Vallitalea guaymasensis: one gene and its partner. The protein of the gene in region 2 interacts with the protein of the main gene of each other region in a pairwise test. Links are inferred from orthologs where the notes say so. Each region holds a gene or a part of one and is shown on either strand. Other genes may lie near its edges.

Evidence for each region.
Region 1: the proteins of topA (region 2) and HYG85_RS05045 interact in binary tests that used the Escherichia coli proteins (3 or more experiments, as listed by UniProt). The link is inferred for Vallitalea guaymasensis from one-to-one orthologs.

The regions. Positions count from the first base shown.
Region 1 is NZ_CP058561.1:1,099,338-1,108,941, reverse strand. The notes cover bases 4,626-7,447. They hold HYG85_RS05045 (YigZ family protein), read left to right. Parts: upstream 4,626-5,611; coding sequence 5,612-6,283; downstream 6,284-7,447. Other genes in these bases: rbr (rubrerythrin), read left to right, coding at 6,840-7,430; HYG85_RS05040 (desulfoferrodoxin), read left to right, coding at 6,426-6,809; HYG85_RS05050 (lipoate--protein ligase), read left to right, coding at 4,626-5,580. Outside these bases: HYG85_RS05070 (PfkB family carbohydrate kinase), read left to right, coding at 1-550; HYG85_RS05065 (DUF6514 family protein), read left to right, coding at 866-1,147; HYG85_RS05060 (helix-turn-helix domain-containing protein), read right to left, coding at 1,219-2,013; HYG85_RS05055 (glycoside hydrolase family 3 C-terminal domain-containing protein), read left to right, coding at 2,166-4,406; more of HYG85_RS05050, read left to right, coding at 4,576-4,625; HYG85_RS05030 (alkaline phosphatase family protein), read right to left, coding at 7,529-8,818; HYG85_RS05025 (MFS transporter), read left to right, coding at 9,410-9,604.
Region 2 is NZ_CP058561.1:5,096,883-5,106,553, reverse strand. What follows is about bases 3,131-6,019. They hold topA (type I DNA topoisomerase), read right to left. Parts: upstream 5,669-6,019; coding sequence 3,593-5,668; downstream 3,131-3,592. Other genes in these bases: dprA (DNA-processing protein DprA), read right to left, coding at 5,681-6,019; codY (GTP-sensing pleiotropic transcriptional regulator CodY), read right to left, coding at 3,131-3,391. In the rest of the region: flagellar basal-body MS-ring/collar protein FliF, read right to left, coding at 1-1,019; flagellar hook-basal body complex protein FliE, read right to left, coding at 1,091-1,396; flagellar basal body rod protein FlgC, read right to left, coding at 1,434-1,871; flagellar basal body rod protein FlgB, read right to left, coding at 1,930-2,304; more of codY, read right to left, coding at 2,624-3,130; more of dprA, read right to left, coding at 6,020-6,778; HYG85_RS21975 (lipid II:glycine glycyltransferase FemX), read right to left, coding at 6,795-8,024; alr (alanine racemase), read right to left, coding at 8,024-9,127; HYG85_RS21965 (YifB family Mg chelatase-like AAA ATPase), read right to left, coding at 9,212-9,671. UniProt on the Escherichia coli protein: Releases the supercoiling and torsional tension of DNA, which is introduced during the DNA replication and transcription, by transiently cleaving and rejoining one strand of the DNA duplex.

The DNA of each region.
Region 1 (9,604 bases), 4.0 Mb from region 2 along the record:
GCCAAGAGGTACAGATTTTAACCTGATTGAAGACATAAGTTCAGTAGCCAAGAAACATGATATTAAGGTCATTACTGCATTAGAAGGGCAAAATCTACGTAAGTCGTTAAATCTTAAACCATATGCATTGAAGATAAGTGATAAAAACATTTCCGATCTGGTTAACGTAGATACTTTAACCTATGACAAGTACTATGTAATAAAAGAGTTGTACGATATACTTATATCAAATAAGATTCATTATATGTTATATGATTCTAATGAGGGTCTATATGTACTCTCAAAAAATAAGATCTGCAAAGTTATACTTAGTGAAACTCCAGAAATATCTGACGGTATTGGTGCAAGTGATTCAATGGTTGGAGCGTTTGCTGTTTCTATAGAGAGAAAATATGAGCAGGAAAAGATGGCTAAACTGGTTATGGCAAGCAGTATTGCTGTAAAAAGTTCAAAATATCCTACTATATGCAATAGAAAGGATATAGATTATTATAATAATAAGGTAAAAATTGTTGAAATAATGAATAGGAAGAGGGGTTTTATAGAATAAAACATATTACATTAAATATGATAATAAAAATATCGCAGTAATATCATATATATGACGGTATTATACAGAGATGCTAAGAGGTAATGAAATGATACGTCGAAAAGAGTGATTTTCTACATTGATTTGCGATATGTTTATATAGAATACCTACTTTAAGTAATATATAATGATGATAAGGCATGAAACTACAATATGTATTGTGATAGAAAAAAATAGGTACTACATATTGTGGAAATATTAATGATATTTCTAGAAAGCTAGGGGATAGTTTGGACATGTCTATTAGATTTTATTACAGAAAGCGGGGATGTTATTATGAAAAAATACCTGGAAGGAACAAGACAAGTTATAACTGAGAATAATCTAATTATTAACCTAGAGTATTATTTAGTTGAATCTACATACTACGAAAAAGATGAAACGAAAGTTGCATATGGTGTTGAAATACTTAAGAGAGATAATTTTAATTATTTAGAATCGGATATTGTTTCTAAGGTAACTGACAGTAAAGATAAGATTATAAACATAATTAATAAGCTCATAGCTAATATAGTAACCCCTGTGGGTATGGTTTGTGTGGTTGATGAATTATTTTAATTTAATATAGAAGTGGCTGTCCCGAGATACAACGTAAAATATATTATCCGACAGCCACTTTTCTATATGATTCAATCAGGTTTTATGTGATTTTGTTTGAAGGTATTAGGAGTCATTCCGCTAATTTGTTTGAATATCTTACTGAAATGGCTCTGAGTCGTGTAACCTAATCGGGTAGATATCTCCACTAATGATAGGTTAGTGAACAGAAGCAGATGTTTAGCTTTTTTTATTCTGTTAATATGAATATATTTGGTAAAACTAATTCCAATTTCCTTTTTAAAGGTTCTGGATAAATAACTGCTGTTAGCATTAACATGATCTGCAACATCAGTCAAAGTAAAGTTGGTACAAAGATTATCATTAATATATTTAATCACTTCTTTGGTTAAGGGAGAGTAATTATTCTTATTGGAAGATAGACTATTCTTTATCTGAGTCATGAAATCAAGTATCATTATAGCATTAAGATTAAGTAAAGATTCTTCATCACGTAGAGATTCTACTTTATTAATATACAGGTCACTAAGGAAATACGCATAATTTTCTTCTAAGCCAGTTTCAATAGCCATTCTAGTTATAAGTGCACAACTGCATATCATATTGTTCTTCAAAGACCTTATTGAGTTGTTTTCACATAATACTGAAGAAGGATAATTACTATACTCATATCCAACTTTTTCTAACTCGTCTATATTACCAGTAATAATTGCTTGGTAAAGTCGTTTTTCCAATTCATAAGGGTAATGGGAATGGTTGATAGAATCATTTTTTGATTCTTGGTATAAATATTCCTCTTTCTTGGACATATCGGTTATTTTGAGTGAGTTGAAAATCTGACTGAAATCCATATTGCCTATAAACACAAAATCCCTCCCAAAAGTAAAATATACGAAAAAAATAGTAAATAAAATGATATACAGTGGATAGATAAATCTTTACAATATAATCAATAACATTAATACAATTATATCAGATTGAGAGGTAAATAAGTAGATAAAATTAAGGAGGAGATAGTATGCAGGAAAAGATTAATAAGCTTCTATCAGAGTTGACATTAGAAGAGAAAGCTTCTTTATGTTCAGGTAAGGATTTTTGGACTACCGAGCCAATTGAAAGGTTAGATATTCCTTCAATCATGGTTACTGATGGACCTCATGGATTAAGAAAACAAGCTGGTGATTCAGACCATCTTGGAGTTAATACCTCAGTACCATCAACTTGTTTTCCTTCTGGTGTAGGATTAGCATCATCATGGGATAGAGATTTAGTAGAAAAAGTCGGGGTAGCATTAGGTGAAGAAACACAAACAGAAAATGTATCAGTCCTATTAGGCCCAGCAGTAAATATTAAGCGGTCACCTCTATGTGGGAGAAATTTTGAATATTTTTCAGAAGACCCATATTTATCAACTCAAATAGCTAAACATCATATATTAGGTGTTCAGAGTCAAGGAGTAGGAACATCTATAAAACACTTTGCTGCCAACAATCAAGAATACAAGAGAATGAGCGTTGATACTTTAGTTGATGAAAGAACCTTAAGAGAAATATATCTTGCTAGTTTTGAAACTGCCATCAAAGAAGCAAAACCATGGACTGTCATGTGTGCCTATAATAAATTAAATGGAACTTATTGTGCTGACAACTACAAACTGTTGACGGAAGTTCTTAGAGATGACTGGGGTTATGAAGGTTTGGTAATCTCAGACTGGGGAGCAGAAGATGATAGAGTAGAAGGAATCAAAGCTGGTATGGACCTAGAAATGCCAGGTAATGGAGGACTCAATGATAAAAAAATCGTTGAAGCAGTCAAAAAGGGTATTCTAGATGAAAAAGACCTAGATAAAGTTGTAAGAAGAATATTGGAACTAGTTTTTAAAGGAATAGAGAATGCAAGGGATATGAATTATGACAAAAAAGAACATGATTCATTAGCTAGGAAAGTTGCATCAGAATGTATGGTACTTCTTAAAAATAATGATAAAGTACTTCCATTGGATAAAGATAAAAAAGTTGCTGTAGTTGGTGAACTAGCAAATAACCCAAGATATCAAGGTGGTGGAAGTTCACATATAAACCCTACGTTTTTACACAATGCATTAGAAGAAATGGAGAAGCTTGGTACAGTTAATTTTGCAAAAGGATATGATGCTAATGTTGACGATCCTAGCCAGAAATTAGAAAATGAAGCAATAAGCTTAGCAAAAGAAAGTGAAGTGGTTATAGTATTTGCAGGTCTTCCGGATAGATATGAATCAGAAGGATACGATAGAAAACATATGCAAATGCCTGAAAACCAAGTTCATCTAATTGAAGAACTAAGTAAAGCTAATGAGAATATAGTAGTAGTATTGTTTAATGGTTCTCCTATAGAAATGTCTTGGATAAATAGTGTAAAAGCAGTATTAGAAGGATATCTAGGAGGGCAAGCAGGGGGAGGAGCTGTCGCTGATATTTTATATGGCAAGGTTAACCCTTCAGGCAAATTAGCTGAAACATTCCCAATTAGGTTGAATCATAATCCATCATCATTGAATTATCCAGGAAAAGAGAACAAAGTCTCCTATAACGAAGGATTATTTGTAGGATACAGATATTATGATGCCAAAGATATGGATACTCTATTTCCATTTGGACATGGACTTAGTTATACTATTTTTGAATATATTGATATTGAAATGAACAAAGATGAAATAGAAGACTCAGAAAATGTGGAAGTTACTGTAACAGTTAAAAATACTGGGGATACAGCTGGAAAAGAAGTTGTTCAATTATATGTAAGAGATATTGAATCATCAGTTATAAGACCAGTAAAAGAGTTAAAGGATTTTGCTAAGGTAGAACTAGTACCAGGTGAAGAAAAGAAAGTGAAATTCATATTGAATAAACGTTCTTTTGCTTACTATAACGTAGACATTAAAGACTGGCATGTGGAAACAGGTGAATTCCAAATATTAGCAGGTTCTTCAGTAGTCAATCTACCTCTTAAAGCAAATATTAGAGTCAATTCAACTAGAAAAATTAAAAAGTTATTTAATAGAAATTCAACATTCGTAGAAATAGCAGGTCATCCTGTAGGTGCAATGATAGTAAAACAGATTACTGAGAATATGAAACAAATGTTCAATGATTCAGATATATTTAATGAAAATGCATTGGAGGAGATGGCGGCAACTAATACTCTCAGATCACTTATAACATTTGGTGCCATGAACGAAGAAGAATTACAGAATCTAATCAATCAATTGAATGCCTAGTATTAATATGAAATGCAGGTCGGTCATTAGGATCGGCCTGTTTTTTTGTTTGAAATAATAGTCAATAACAAGTATAATCATATTATATAAAAACAAGATTTTAGTTAGAAGAAACTCATTTTAATACATATACAAATATAATAAATATTTATTCTTATAGGAGGTATTTATGAAACAAGCAAAAGTTGTAATAAGTACAAGCTTAGACCCATGGAAGAATTTATCTATTGAAGAATATTTGGTTAGGAATCTTGAGGAAGATCAATGTGTTTTATATTTATGGAAAAATGATAAGACTGTAGTTGTAGGTAAAAACCAAAACCCATGGAGGGAATGTAATATATCGCTTTTGGAAGACGAAGGAGTCAAATTATCAAGAAGGATAACTGGCGGAGGAGCCGTTTATCATGGACTTGGAAATCTTAATTTTTCATTTGTGATAAATAAATCTGATTATGACTTGGAAAGACAGCTAAAAGTAATATTGAATATGTGTGAAAAGTTAGGTATCCATGGTAAGCTTACTGGGCGCAATGATTTAACTGTAGATGATAAGAAATTTTCTGGTAATGCATTTTATCATGGCAAGAAGGTTTCGTTGCATCATGGTACTCTACTTATTAATGAAAACATGAGTAATCTAGCAAGATATCTAAATGTTTCTAAAGAAAAAATAAGTTCAAAAGGTGTAAAATCAGTTAAGTCAAGAGTTACCAATTTAGCAAGTTTCTATGAAGGTCTAAGTACTGAGATTGTTAGTGATATGTGTATAAAGAGTTTCGCAGATGAATATGCACATGGAAGTGATGGAATAATTATTGAGAAAGATCCTGAGTGGTTCAATAATGAAGATATCAATGGATTATATGAAAAGAATGCTTCATGGGATTGGAGATATGGCAAAGCAGCCAAATTCCAAGTGCTATTGGAAACCAGATTTAATTGGGGAGAAATACAGATTCATATAAATACTAAAAATGCTATAATAGATGAAGTAGCCATATATTCAGACTGCTTAGATCAAGATTTTATTGGGTTGTTACCTGATATGTTTATACAAGAGAAATATAATTCATCAATCATAGCACATAAGTTAAGAAATAATAAGTTATCCCAAGGAAGACAAAAAATGTTGGAAGATATTGCTGATTGGATAGAAAACAAGAAGTTTTAGTAATAAATAAGAAGTATAAGGATGATATCGTATGGTAGAAAAATATTTGACTATATTTGAAGATAATGAAGCTGAATTAGTGGAGAAAAAATCTCGATTCATAGCTACAATAAAACATGTAGAAACAGAAGAAGAAATAAAAGATTTTTTAGAGGGAATACGTAAAAAATATTGGAATGCAACTCATAATGTATTTGCTTACACCATAGGACTTAAACAACCGTTAGAACGATGTAGTGATGATGGGGAGCCTAGTGGTACTGCTGGTATGCCTATTCTAGAAGTAATAAGAGGTAGCAAATTACATAATGTAATAGTTGTTGTAACTAGATATTTTGGAGGGACTTTACTTGGTACAGGTGGGCTTGTAAGAGCTTATGGAGGTTGTGCTAAGTTGGGAATAGAATCATCCAATGTAGAAGAGAATATATTATATTATTTAATTGATGTTAAAGTAGATTATACTTTATCAGGTAAAGTACAATATGAAATATTACAGAATGATTATATCATTAATGATACTGGGTATCTTGATCAAGTATGTTATTCAGTATTAGTTGAATATAACAAGAAAGAATCATTCTTGAATAAGATGGTTGATATAACTAGTGGAGCAGCTGATATTGTTAATAAAGGAATACATTACGGAACAGGTACTAATGATAAAATTAGATTAAGAAAAGTAGATCTGCCAGAAAAATAGACCATATTAAACATTTGAGATGTTAATATATAGTGGTTCATAATTCTAAAAGGATTATCAATTGAGATATAGAATATATCTAATAAGGTGTAATTTTTTTTATACTCTATAATAATTAATTTTAACAAAAGGAGGAAATAGAATGACAAAAAAACTAGAAATCTATAAATGTCCACATTGTGGAAACATTGTTGAGGTTTTTGTAGGAAATGGCGCGCCAATAGTATGTTGTGGTGAAAAAATGCAATTATTAGAAGAACAGACAGCTGATACTTCTAAAGAGAAACATGTACCATTTATTGAAGAGATAGAGAACGGTTATAAAGTTAGAATTGGAGAAAATCAAGCTCATCCAATGACTGAAAAACATCATATAATGTGGATAGAATTAGTTGCAGACTCTCATATATATAGAAAAGAATTAACTCCTGATGACGAACCAGAAGCCACATTCATAGTACCAAAAACAGATAATGTTTTTGCAAGAGAATATTGTAATATCCATGGATTATGGAGAAAAAATTAAGATATAGATAAACAAATTGAATACGGAGGAATTGTAATGAAATCATTAAAGGGAACAAGAACAGCTGAGAATCTTTTAAAAGCTTTTGCTGGCGAATCACAAGCAAGAAACAGATATACTTTCTATGCATCAATTGCTAAAAAAGAAGGATATGTACAAATATCCAATATATTTTATGAAACAGCAGACAATGAGAAAGAACATGCAAAGAGATTTTTTAAGTTTCTGAAACAAGATTATAAACATGAAGCAATTGAAATAACTGCAGGTTTTCCTATTACTCTTGGAGATACAAAAGATAATCTGTTAGCTGCTGCCAATGGAGAAAATGAAGAATGGTCTGATTTATACCCAGCATTTGCAGAAGTAGCAAGAGAAGAAGGATTTGAAAATATTGCAGTTGTATTTGAGAAGATTGGTTCTGTAGAGAAGCATCATGAAGAAAGATATAGAAAATTATTAAGTAATATTGGAGACGGCAGTGTTTTCAAAAAAGAAGAAAAAACTTTATGGAAATGCGATAATTGTGGCTATATACACGAAGGAGATAGCGCACCTCAGGTATGTCCAGCATGTGCACATCCACAATCATATTTTGAACTTTTATGTGATAATTTTTAATAGTGATAAATAGAGCATACTAGTATTATTATGAGCTGTTCATATATATCACAAAAGTATTCTAATGGATATTTTTGTATAAATTATGGCAGCTCTTTTTAGTGTTTTAAAAGAGAATCCAAACATTTACCATCAATATTTTTCATAGGTATATTCATTATCTTAGCTATGGTTGGCGCTACATCAACTAGTGTAGCTTGTGGTATATATGTGTTATTGATGTTATTACCTTTGGCAAAAAGAAGTGTTCTCATATTAGGATGAGTAGGTAAAAATCCATGGTCAGCTATATGGGGTCTTGATAATTTGGTTCTAGGGATTATTAATTGATTGCATATGTGATTATTGAAGACATAGCCATCCTTAGCTTCTAGAACAAACTGAAAACTATTATCTAGGTGGAATAATCTATTAGTTTCTTCACTTGTATATACTTTCTTTATTCCACTTTCTGGATTAGATTGTAATTCTAATAATTGAGCATAAACCTTTTTGTATAATTGTTTATCTCCTTCATTTTTGATACATATCTGTGCAGAACCACCACATGCGTTACAGAATGCTTTCCAAGATATGATTCTATTTCTATCATTTGTTATTATCAGTTTGTTTTCTTTGAAAAAAGAATTCATACATATATAATATTTGTAATTATTCATACCATGATCACCTAATATTATGAAGTCTGTTTGATCATATATATTAGCCTTTTTAGTAGAGTTAATAAGTCCTTCTATACGAGAATCCATAGTATTTAATATACATTGGATTTTAGTTGCGCTAGTACCAAGTCTATGCATAGTGTAATCCAACTGAGTGAAATGAATGAATAATAGATTTGGCTGTTTTTTTAAGATCAGATAGTTGGAAATATCATCAGCTATGTTATCCAAGGTGGGTTGAGCTGAACAACTTAATTTTGCATTTTTTAATGCAGGAATAATAAGATTTCTACTACTGTTTTTTATATAATTACTTATAAAACAACCTGGTTCTATAGGCCATAATTCGGGCATGTTATATGTTATTGTAGCACCAGCCATTACTGGCCATAATATAGAAGCACATGTATATCCCTGTTTCTTTGCATAGTCAAATATAGTTGGAACTTTTATGGATTTTTCATACCAATACCATTCTGGTTTCTTATATCTCTCTGGCTGACATTTTTTATTGGATACAATACCATGTTTATTGGGATATGTACCGGTTATTATGGAAGTGTGGCAGGGATATGTTAAGCTAGGATATATACTATACATATTTCTTACATAAGAGCCTTCTGAGATGTATGATTTAAAAGTAGGCAAGTCTTTTATATAATTAAAATCGAGAGCATTTAATGCATCGATACTAATGACTATGATATGCTTATTATATTTGTTCATTGTATTGCTCCTGTTTTGTTATTATATTATACAACTATGCTCATATTTGTAAATTTGTGTTAATTATAGTTATAAATAGTATATCCATATATGGTAATCTTTATAGATGGTATAAATAGTTCTTGACAATGGTATGTATATCATTATATAATTTTATAAGAAATTTGTTTAAGAAAGGAAGGTTGTTTTATGATAATTAAATTACATATCACATCAAATAAAACAGTAAATACCCAATTACAATCTAAGAAATATAAAACAACCTGTGTTAGTGATAAATAATAGTTAAATATTATAAGTGAATCTTATATAATTATAGTTAGCTAGTCACAGGTATATATAACTGTGGCTATTATTATGCCTTATTATGAGAAAGGTATAATAACTTGTATGTAATATTGATTTGTCAATGAGTAAATCTATAATATTACGACTATAATTATGCATACCTTGTATAGATATATAGCCATGGAACGTAAGTTACGTTAACATGGCTTTTTTATATTGTAGAAAAGGTGAATTATTGAAAAGTGGATTTATTTGTAATGCTTCTATTAAAAAATTAATACAGACAAAAGGAGAACTAGGATTATGCAGAGGTTAATGAAATTAATAGAACCATATCGAGGATTAAAAAGAGAAATATATATTATATTTATCGCAAAAACTGTCAATGCAATGGGAGCGTTTGTCTTTCCATTTCTAACATTATTATTAAACAATAAAATAGGTTTATCAGAAAGTGAAACAGGAACTTTTATAGCCATTAGCGGGTTGTTATTTATA
Region 2 (9,671 bases):
TAATCTACTTTATCTATTTTGGTACTGCTATCAGAATTACTGTTGTTTGGTACAAGGTAATCAGTAGTTCCATTATTAGAATCAGTTCCTGGAACACCAGATGGTGTCTGATTTGAACCTTCTGATTCATAATGATACTCAGATGAAGGTATTCCCTTTGATTGACCTTCTGGAGTAGTATATTCTTCTTTTATAGAAGACTGAGCATCAAAATCAATAATCAAATCTGCTGTTACTACAGCATCATCAAATTCTCCTAATAATATAGATAAAACATCTTTTTCTATTTTATTTTCCATTGTTACTTCATAATTGATTTTCTTGTTTAAACTTGATCCGTTATCATCAATATCTTCACCATAGTACAACATTTTACCAGAATTATTAAGTATTCTTACATTTTTAAGATCTAAGTTCTCTACAGAAGATGCTAAAAAGTTAGCAATACCAACTACTTGATCATCTGTTAGTTCATGTGATGTAGTAAGTATAGCAGATGCTTTAGCCTCCTTGACATCATCAAATATTGTTCTATCTTGATCTGGTGTAACTAATTTAACTACGGCTGACTCAACATCCTCAATAACTGATATTTTATCTCCTAGTTCATTTTCAAATGCTAATTTGTGTTTTGCTCTTTTTTCTGCTTCAGTAGTACTAAGACTAGAATTAAAAGCCTCTTTGTATGTCATACCAGTATTTGATATGATACCCATGCTATCTAATGCCATTTGAGCATCTTGCTTTCTCTTTTTGTCAACATACACCGAAGAAGCATTGTCTCGAACTTCATATTTGATCCCTTGTTCTTGTAATAAAGTTTTAACTTGGTTAGTAGTTTTTGGTTCCAATCCTGAAACAAAGGGAACCATTTTAGTTTTATTAAGTGCTATTGTCAATATACTCAATGCAATAACCGTAACTACCACAGCTGCAATTATTTGCAACTTCTGTTTTTTGTCAAATTTGTTCCAGAACCCGGTTATTTGGTCTGAAATTTTACTTATAAAACCAGGCATATGTACACCCCTTTAACATAAATCACACATCCATTTTCTAACTTAGTTTAGGTTTGACATCTAAATATTATTTAGACTTGCATACGCATTATTTCATTATATGCATCAAGTAATTTATCTCTTAATTTTACTGTGTATTGTAATGCTACTGAAGCTTTTTCTGATGCGATTAGAACATCAACAAAATTATCAGTTTTTCCTGCAGCAAAATCTGTAGTTACTTGTTCGGATTTTTTTTGCAACTGATTAGTATCATCTATTAACCCAATTGCTGCTTTGTAGATATCCTCAAATAATTGTCCAGATTCTTTTTTTGACTTATTTCCGCTGGATATAAGATTATTTATGCTGCTAATATCCCCAATCTGAATTCCCATTTTGCATCTCTCCAATCATCTCAATTATGTTAATCTCTTATTTGCCAATTTCTAAAGATTTCATTGCCATTGATTTTGTCGCATTCATCGCAGTAACATTAGCCTCATAAGAACGATTGGCTGAAATCATATTTACCATTTCTTCTATTGTATTAACATTAGGCATTAATACATATCCATCATCGCCAGCTTCTGGATGACTAGGATCATATACTCTTTTTAATGGTTTTGTATCTTCGATAATCTTGGATACCTTAACTCCTGAAGCCTTATAATTATCAATAGAATCATTAAGCATCGAACCGAAATTGTTGCTTTTTTGTTCTTCAAAAAGTAAAACTTTTCTTTTATATGGTCCACCATCTTTTGTTTTAGTGGTATTTACATTAGCAAGATTTTGTGAAATAATGTCCATCCTTAGTCTTTGGGCAGTCAAGCCGGTTGCACTAACATTCATTGAATTAAAAAAAGACATTTACATTTACCTCCAATCATAATTAATGTTTATATAACATATTACCTCTTATTTCTAATTAACGACTTAAAACTGTTTTAATTCTACTAAAATTATTAGATACTTGGTCAACTAAAACGTTGAATTTAATCTGATTTTTTGTAAGTTCTGTCATTTCTGTGTCAATGTTTACATTATTACCATCTAATCTATAACTTAGATTTGCTTTATCGACAACTACCTGTGGTGTTAATGCATTAGTATCTATATCTGACAATTTATTATTAGATAGTAATGCTTCTTGTAATAATCCTTCAAATTTAACATCTTTCCTTTTATAACCTGGTGTATCTTCATTAGCAATATTTTCTGAAATTACATTATGCCTCATTAAACTTGCATCTAAAGATTTGCCTAGAATATTAATTCCATTGTACATATTATTACTGATCATAATTCCACCTGCCTTTTTTATCCATTAATATTAATTATAATTTATATGTCGAAAATTGCAAGGCTTTTGTAATGAGCAATTAGACTTAATTTACACTAATCTAATAAATAAGACTTAATAATTAATTTAAGTTATTTAATACTCAATTATCTCTTCCAAAAAAATACTTTTATCCTATATATTGTATCAGTTTATGTCATAATATACAATATATACTTAACAATTTTTGAAAAATCTCCCTAGAATTTACAGTAATAGTTTTTTTTGTAATCAAAAAAGGGAAAGCTCTTATCGAGCTTCCCCTCCTTATTATAAAATCTTATAGTTTCCTGAGTTCTTCAATCAATACGTCATTAAGAACCTTAATATAAGTTCCTTTCATACCTAATGAACGAGATTCAATAACTCCTGCACTCTCGAATTTTCTAAGTGCATTAACAATTACAGATCTAGTTATTCCAACTCTATCAGCTATTTTACTTGCAACCAATATGCCCTCACTACCATTCAATTCCTCAAAGATATGAGTAATCGCTTCTTGTTCTGAGAATGATAATGTACCAATTGCAGATTTAACGATAGTAGTCTTTCTAATTTCTTCTGTGTTTTCTTCGTTGATTGATCTCATGATTTCTAGTCCTACAACAGTAGCACCATATTCACTTAATATTATGTCCTCAATGTCATAGGAAGCATTATTCTTATATAGGAATAAAGTTCCAAGTCTTTCTCCCGCAATATCTATTGGAATAATAATTCCAATATAATTGTTTGCGTTTACGTTTGAAGAGAACCCTAATGTTTCAAGATTAACATTTTCTTTTGTTGATAAAACATTTAATAGTCTTTCGTTTAAATTTTCATCAATACATGCTCCTAGTTTATCTTGTAACAACTCTTCAATAATACCAATCTCTTCCCTGTTATGAAGTCCTAGTAATTTGCCCTTTTTACTAATGACTAATGCATTAGAATATAAAATATCACTAAGCACTTCACATATGTCGGTAAATATTACCCTTTGTGTACCTGTTCTTTGTAATAATCTGTTGATCTTTCTTGTTTTATCCAGTAGTTGTACACTCATTAAATTTTTCCCTCCTAAATTATTATGCTATTAAGCTAAAAGCATCAACCAAGTTGCATAGTTTATTATATTACGAAGCTTCTAAATATTCAAGTATATATTTTAAATTGACGCTATAACCTAGCTTTTTTTAACTCCAAAGTAACTGCCCTAGAATTTTATTTCTAATTACTTTGACATCTTTCATGAATAACAAAATTATTATTCCTGTTCTTCTTTTTCCTTGAGAACGCTATAATTACATTCTTCGTTGTTACATTTTAGATATTTGCCCTTTTCAACCATAATAGTTCCACACTTTGGACATATTTCCTTAGTAGGTCTATTCCAAGTCATAAAATCACATTCTGGGTTATTTTCACACCCATAATATCTTCTGCCCTTTTTAGTCTTTTTAATAAAGACTTCGCCACTACATTTAGGGCAAGATACACCTTCAACCTTTTCATATAAAGGTTTTGCGTTTCTGCATTCTGGAAAACCAGGACATGCTAAAAACTTACCGTATCTACCTATTTTGATTACCATGTTTCTACCACATTTATCACATAGAACATCAGAAACTTCATCCTTTATTTCAATTTTGCCTATTTTTTCTTCAGCGTATTCAATTGTTTCGTAAAAATTAGGATAAAATTTTCTAAGTACTTCTTTCCATTGTATATTTCCAGTCTCAACTTCATCTAGTTCTTTTTCAAGCGCTGCTGTGAATTTAACATTTACTATATCTTCAAAATATTTTTCCATTATCTCGTTAACTATTTCTCCTAGCTCTGTAGGAAAGATATTCTTCTTTTCTTTTGAAACATAGCCTCTTTTTTGAATGGTAGATATAGTCGGTGCATAGGTACTTGGTCTACCAACACCATTCTCTTCTAATGTCTTTACCAATGATGCTTCTGTATATCTAGGTGCCGGTTGAGTAAAATGTTGTTTTTTGCTCAAATCTATTAAATTTAAATTAGAATCTTTATTAATATTCCCAATTTTTTGGTTGTCTTCCTTATCATCTGAGATATTATATACTTTTAAAAATCCATCGAAGATCAAAACAGAACCGGAAGCGTTAAATCTGTAATCTCCTCCATTAATTTTAATTGATTTTGTAGCGTATTTAGCGGGTTTCATTCTACTTGCAACAAATCTGTTGTAAATCAACTTATATAATCTCAATTGATCCCTTGATAGTGATTCTTTTATATCATCGGGATAAATATCAACATAAGTCGGTCTTATAGCTTCATGGGCATCTTGAACATTACTCTTTTTATTGCTCGAGATTTTATTATTATTTACATACTCTTCTCCAAAACTACTTGAAATGTATTCTTTTACAGCTTTATCTGCATCATCAGATATACGAGTTGAGTCAGTACGTAGATAAGTAATAAGTCCTACAGTACCTTTTCCCTTTACATCTATACCTTCATATAACTGTTGAGCTATTCTCATTGATTTAGAAGTTGTAAAATTAAGTTTCTTAGCAGCTTCTTGTTGAAGAGTACTCGTAATAAACGGTAGAAGTGGTTTTTTTAGTCTTTCACTTTCTTTAACATCACTTACAATATATTCTTTATCCTTTAGGTATTCAATTATTTCATCAACCTGCTCTTTTGAAGATATTTTCATCTTTTTGCTCTTACCATAGAATGTAGCAGTGAATTTGTCTTTTGAATCCTTATCTTGCAACTTGGCATCTAATGACCAATATTCTTCCGGTATGAAGCTGTTAATTTCTTCTTCCCTATCACAAATGAGTTTTAGAGCTGTTGATTGGACCCTTCCTGCACTGAGTCCTTTTTTTATTTTTTTCCATAGTAGCGGGCTAATCTTATATCCGACTATTCTGTCGAGTATCCTTCTAGCCTGTTGAGCATCAACCAAATCCATGTTAATTTCTCTAGCTTGTTTTATCGAATTCTTAACTGCATTTTTTGTTATTTCATTAAAAGTTATTCTGTAGAATTTTTTGTCTGCTAAATTCAGAGAAAATAACAAATGCCATGATATTGCTTCACCTTCGCGGTCAGGGTCAGTAGCGAGAAAAACTTTGTTAGCCTTTTTTACTTCTTTTCTAAGATGTTTTAGGAGTTCTCCTTTACCTCTTATAGTAATATATTTCGGTTCAAAATCATTTTCTACGTCTACCCCTAACTGACTTTTGGGTAAATCTCTTACATGTCCCATTGAAGCTTCAACTTTATAATTGCTACCTAAAAATTTTTTTATAGTCTTTGCTTTTGCAGGCGATTCAACTATTACTAAATTCTTTGCCATTTTTACCCTCCACTACAATTTTCTAATAAAATATTTGTTTGGCAGTTGTTTTATTACGCCCTTAAGTTCCAGTTTTGTTAATATCAACCCAAGTTCATCAATTGGTATGTTTGACTTAATATGTATATCGTCAATAAATAAAGGTTCTAAACTTAAACAAGAATACACTATTTTTTCAATTTCTGCAAGTCCTAAAGTAATATTTTCTGAATTTTTTTGTTTTTCCTTGGTGAAACTCACAGAAATTTCATCTAAAATATCATCGATATTGGTTACCATTTTAGCACCCATTTTTATTAAATTATTAGTACCTTCACTTAGCTTATCTGTTATCCTGCCAGGGATACTATAGACATCTTTTCCTTGTTCCAATGCTTGGTCTGCTGTTATTAGAGAACCACTTTTTCCTGCAGCTTCTATAACTAGTACTCCATCACTTATTCCACTAATAATTCTATTTCTTAGAGGAAAATTACCTGGTTTTGGAATTTGATTAACTGGAAATTCAGATATTAGAGCTCCTTTATGACTAATGTCATCCATTAATTTATAATTTTCCTTAGGATAACATATGTTAACACCTGATCCAAGAACAGCGTAAGTTCTGCCACCACCTTCCAGTGCACCTATATGAGCAGCAGTATCAATGCCTCTTGCCATCCCACTTATAATTATAATTCCCATTTTTGCTAATTCTCTTCCAAAAAGTTTTGCAACTTCCCTACCATATTCAGTACATCTTCTAGCACCAACTACAGCTATGATGGGAGAATCATCTTTTATATCTCCTTTTACATAAATACCATAGGGATAATCATAAATATTTTTCAAGTTATCTGGGTACAAATCATCATCAATAGAATAAAAATTGATGTTACTCTTTTTTATTCTGTTATAATATTCTATTATCTTATCCTTATTTCTAGACTGGATAATTGCTTTTCTATCAATTTCTCTTAAGCCTTTAACTTCACTGAGTTCATCAGTGGCTTCCCAAATATACTTTGGTTCATCAAAATAATTTAATAGATATTTTATTTTTTTAAGCCCAATACCTTTTATGTTGTTCAACCATAACCAATAGTGCTCCTTTTCCATAACACTCCCCATACGCATCATCCTTTAGTTATTTTTTCCTAAGTTTTCTAATTAATCTTTTTACTTTTGGCACCCAAAATTCCCATAGATTATAATAAAATTTACTAACCACCAAATCAAACTCGCCTATATACTCAACAAAATCACCATTAAATCCCTTTTTAAACCTGTATAAACCATATAGGTGATGATTTGGGTCAAGATTACCTGAAATACCTCTAAAATCATATAATGTGCAGCCACAATCCATAGAATATGCTATCATATGCCATTGCAATAAATAATTAGGCATTAGATTTCTATATAAGTTGTCACTTGCTCCATACAGATACCATGCTTTTTTCCCATTCAATAACACAATTGCTCCAGAAACAATAATTCCATCTAGATTTTTACTAGCCAACTCTGTCATCTCCGGAATTTCTCTTTGGAGTTTATTAATCCTATCTTCGTTTGGTTTTTTTGAGTTTTCTTCTTTCTCCAAGTCACTGATAGCTTTATCTAGTGCTTTTTTAACATTATATTTAGCCATGAACAGCTTCATTTTACCTTGTTTTTCCATAGTGTTATACATATCTTTAAAATACTTTAAAGGTCTCGTAATAAAGCCGTCTCTAGAGCCTGTAACTCGCATGATTCTTTCAAATTCTTCTAGGTCGTCTATACTTCCTTCATATATTTCAATACCCTTTTTTTCTGCAAGTCTAATATTGTACCTTGTTTTATGATGAAAACTTTTGAATAATGTATCTTTATCCTTATCAACATCTAACTTGAATACAAATCTAGGCTGAATTCCCTCAAAATCAAGATTTGTTCCCTTGTGTGCATAACCCATATTTTTCAATGATTCTATGAGCTTAGTGTTGTCTATACCATCTTCTTTTATGTCTCCATCTATAGTTCTTTCCTTATATATTATACATGGGTCAATTTTCACAAAGATCGCCTTTGTTTTTTTAGCATATTGCTTTAATTCTTTTGTGAATTCTTTAACTAAGTCAATATTTTCATAATCAAGAACATATCCTCTTGGAGCATATAAAATATATCTTGATAAGCCAGGTAATTTTCTTCTAAGGAGCATAGCTGATGCTTGCAAATCACCACTACCATCTTCTAAACCAACTAATTCCTTAGTCCACTCTCCAATACACTTTAGGTTTCCCCATTCTATAGATTGTAGAGCATGTCCGTTAGGATGGTTTTCATTAAATAAAGTAAATTTTTTTTCATCTATGTGTGTAACAAATTTCATTAACTCTTTACCTCCGAAATGTATGTCCTTTTTATATTCTCTTTTACAAAAATAGGCGAGATCTTTATCTCAACCATAATCTCATCAGGGTCATCTAAGCCTGTAATATCAACAATAGTGTATTGCATATTAGGTCTCCCTAATATTTCTAAAGGTTTTCCTTTATAGAATATTACTGTTTTATTCCTGAATAGATATCTATATATTTCTTTTAGATAATATATAATAACTGAACCGAATTTGGAACCTATAGGTTTCTTAATCAATCCCATTCCACAATAAAATCCCATTGGAACTATTCCTATAGTTTTATCCTGTTTTGATTTATAACTATTGCCATAACCTATATGTTCTCCGGCTTTAATACTTTTAGAATATATGATTTTGGCTCTAATATCAGCAATCTTTTTGAGTCCTATTCTTTTCTTACTATTACAGGGACCGTATAAAGCATTACCTAATCTTACCATATTATAATGAGCTTCTTTATAGTCTATTGTATTTTCGCTATTACATATATGATAAATCAAGCCATTGTAATGCTGATTAAAGAAAGTTATATATTTATCAAACTTTTCTTTTTGTCCTAATACATAAGACCTATTATTTTTATATGTTGTTGCAAAATGAGAATATACCCCTTCTAGTATGGCACAAGTAGCTTTTTCACATAGTGACTTAACTTCTTCCAATTGGTCGTAATCTATACCAAATCTATTCATTCCAGTTTCTACTTTTAAGTGAAACTTAATCGTTTTTTTATTGTTTTCTGTCCAATCAATCAGTTTTCTTAATTGATTCAATGAACAGATACTCATAGTAATATTATTCTCATAAACTATATCAAACTCTTCAGTGGGTCCCATTAGAAAAATAGGTAGTTCTAAACCGTTTTTTCTAAGTTCAACACCTTCGTCCAATAATCCTACTCCAAAATAATTTACATCACCACTTAATGCTTTTGCAATTTCTACACTTCCATGTCCATAAGCATTACCTTTTACAACTGCCATAATCATGGTATCATTACTTAATTGTTCTTTTATTTTGGATAGGTTATAATAAAGGTTATGAAGATTAACTTCCAAATAGATATCAGACAATTGTCTTCCTCCTCAAATCATTCTATTAATTTCCCTAAGTTAACATTATAAACAGTTTATGGAATAATATCAAGTTACTATTTATTAATCAAAGTAGTTACGGTCAAGAGATCTATACTGAATTGCTTCTGCTAGATGTTTTTCTTCTATGTCATTTTCACCGTCTAGATCCGCTATTGTTCTTGCAACTTTTAATATTCTATGATATGCTCTAGCACTCAAATCCAGCTTCTCGAAGGCTAACTTCATCATTTCTCTGGACTTATCATCCAACTGACAATATTTTTCAATCTGAGCAGCACTTAACATTGAGTTAAAATATATCTTAGAATCTTTATATCGTTCTTGCTGAATCTTATGAGCTCTCATTACTCGTTCTTTAATATCCTTAGACGTTTCCATTTTCTTTTTATTATTAAGTTCATTGTAATTAACATTATTGGCCTCTACATGCAAATCTATTCTATCAAGTAGTGGTCCAGATATTTTATTAAGATATCTTTTTATTTGTAATGGAGTACAGCTGCATTTTTCTCTGTCGGGA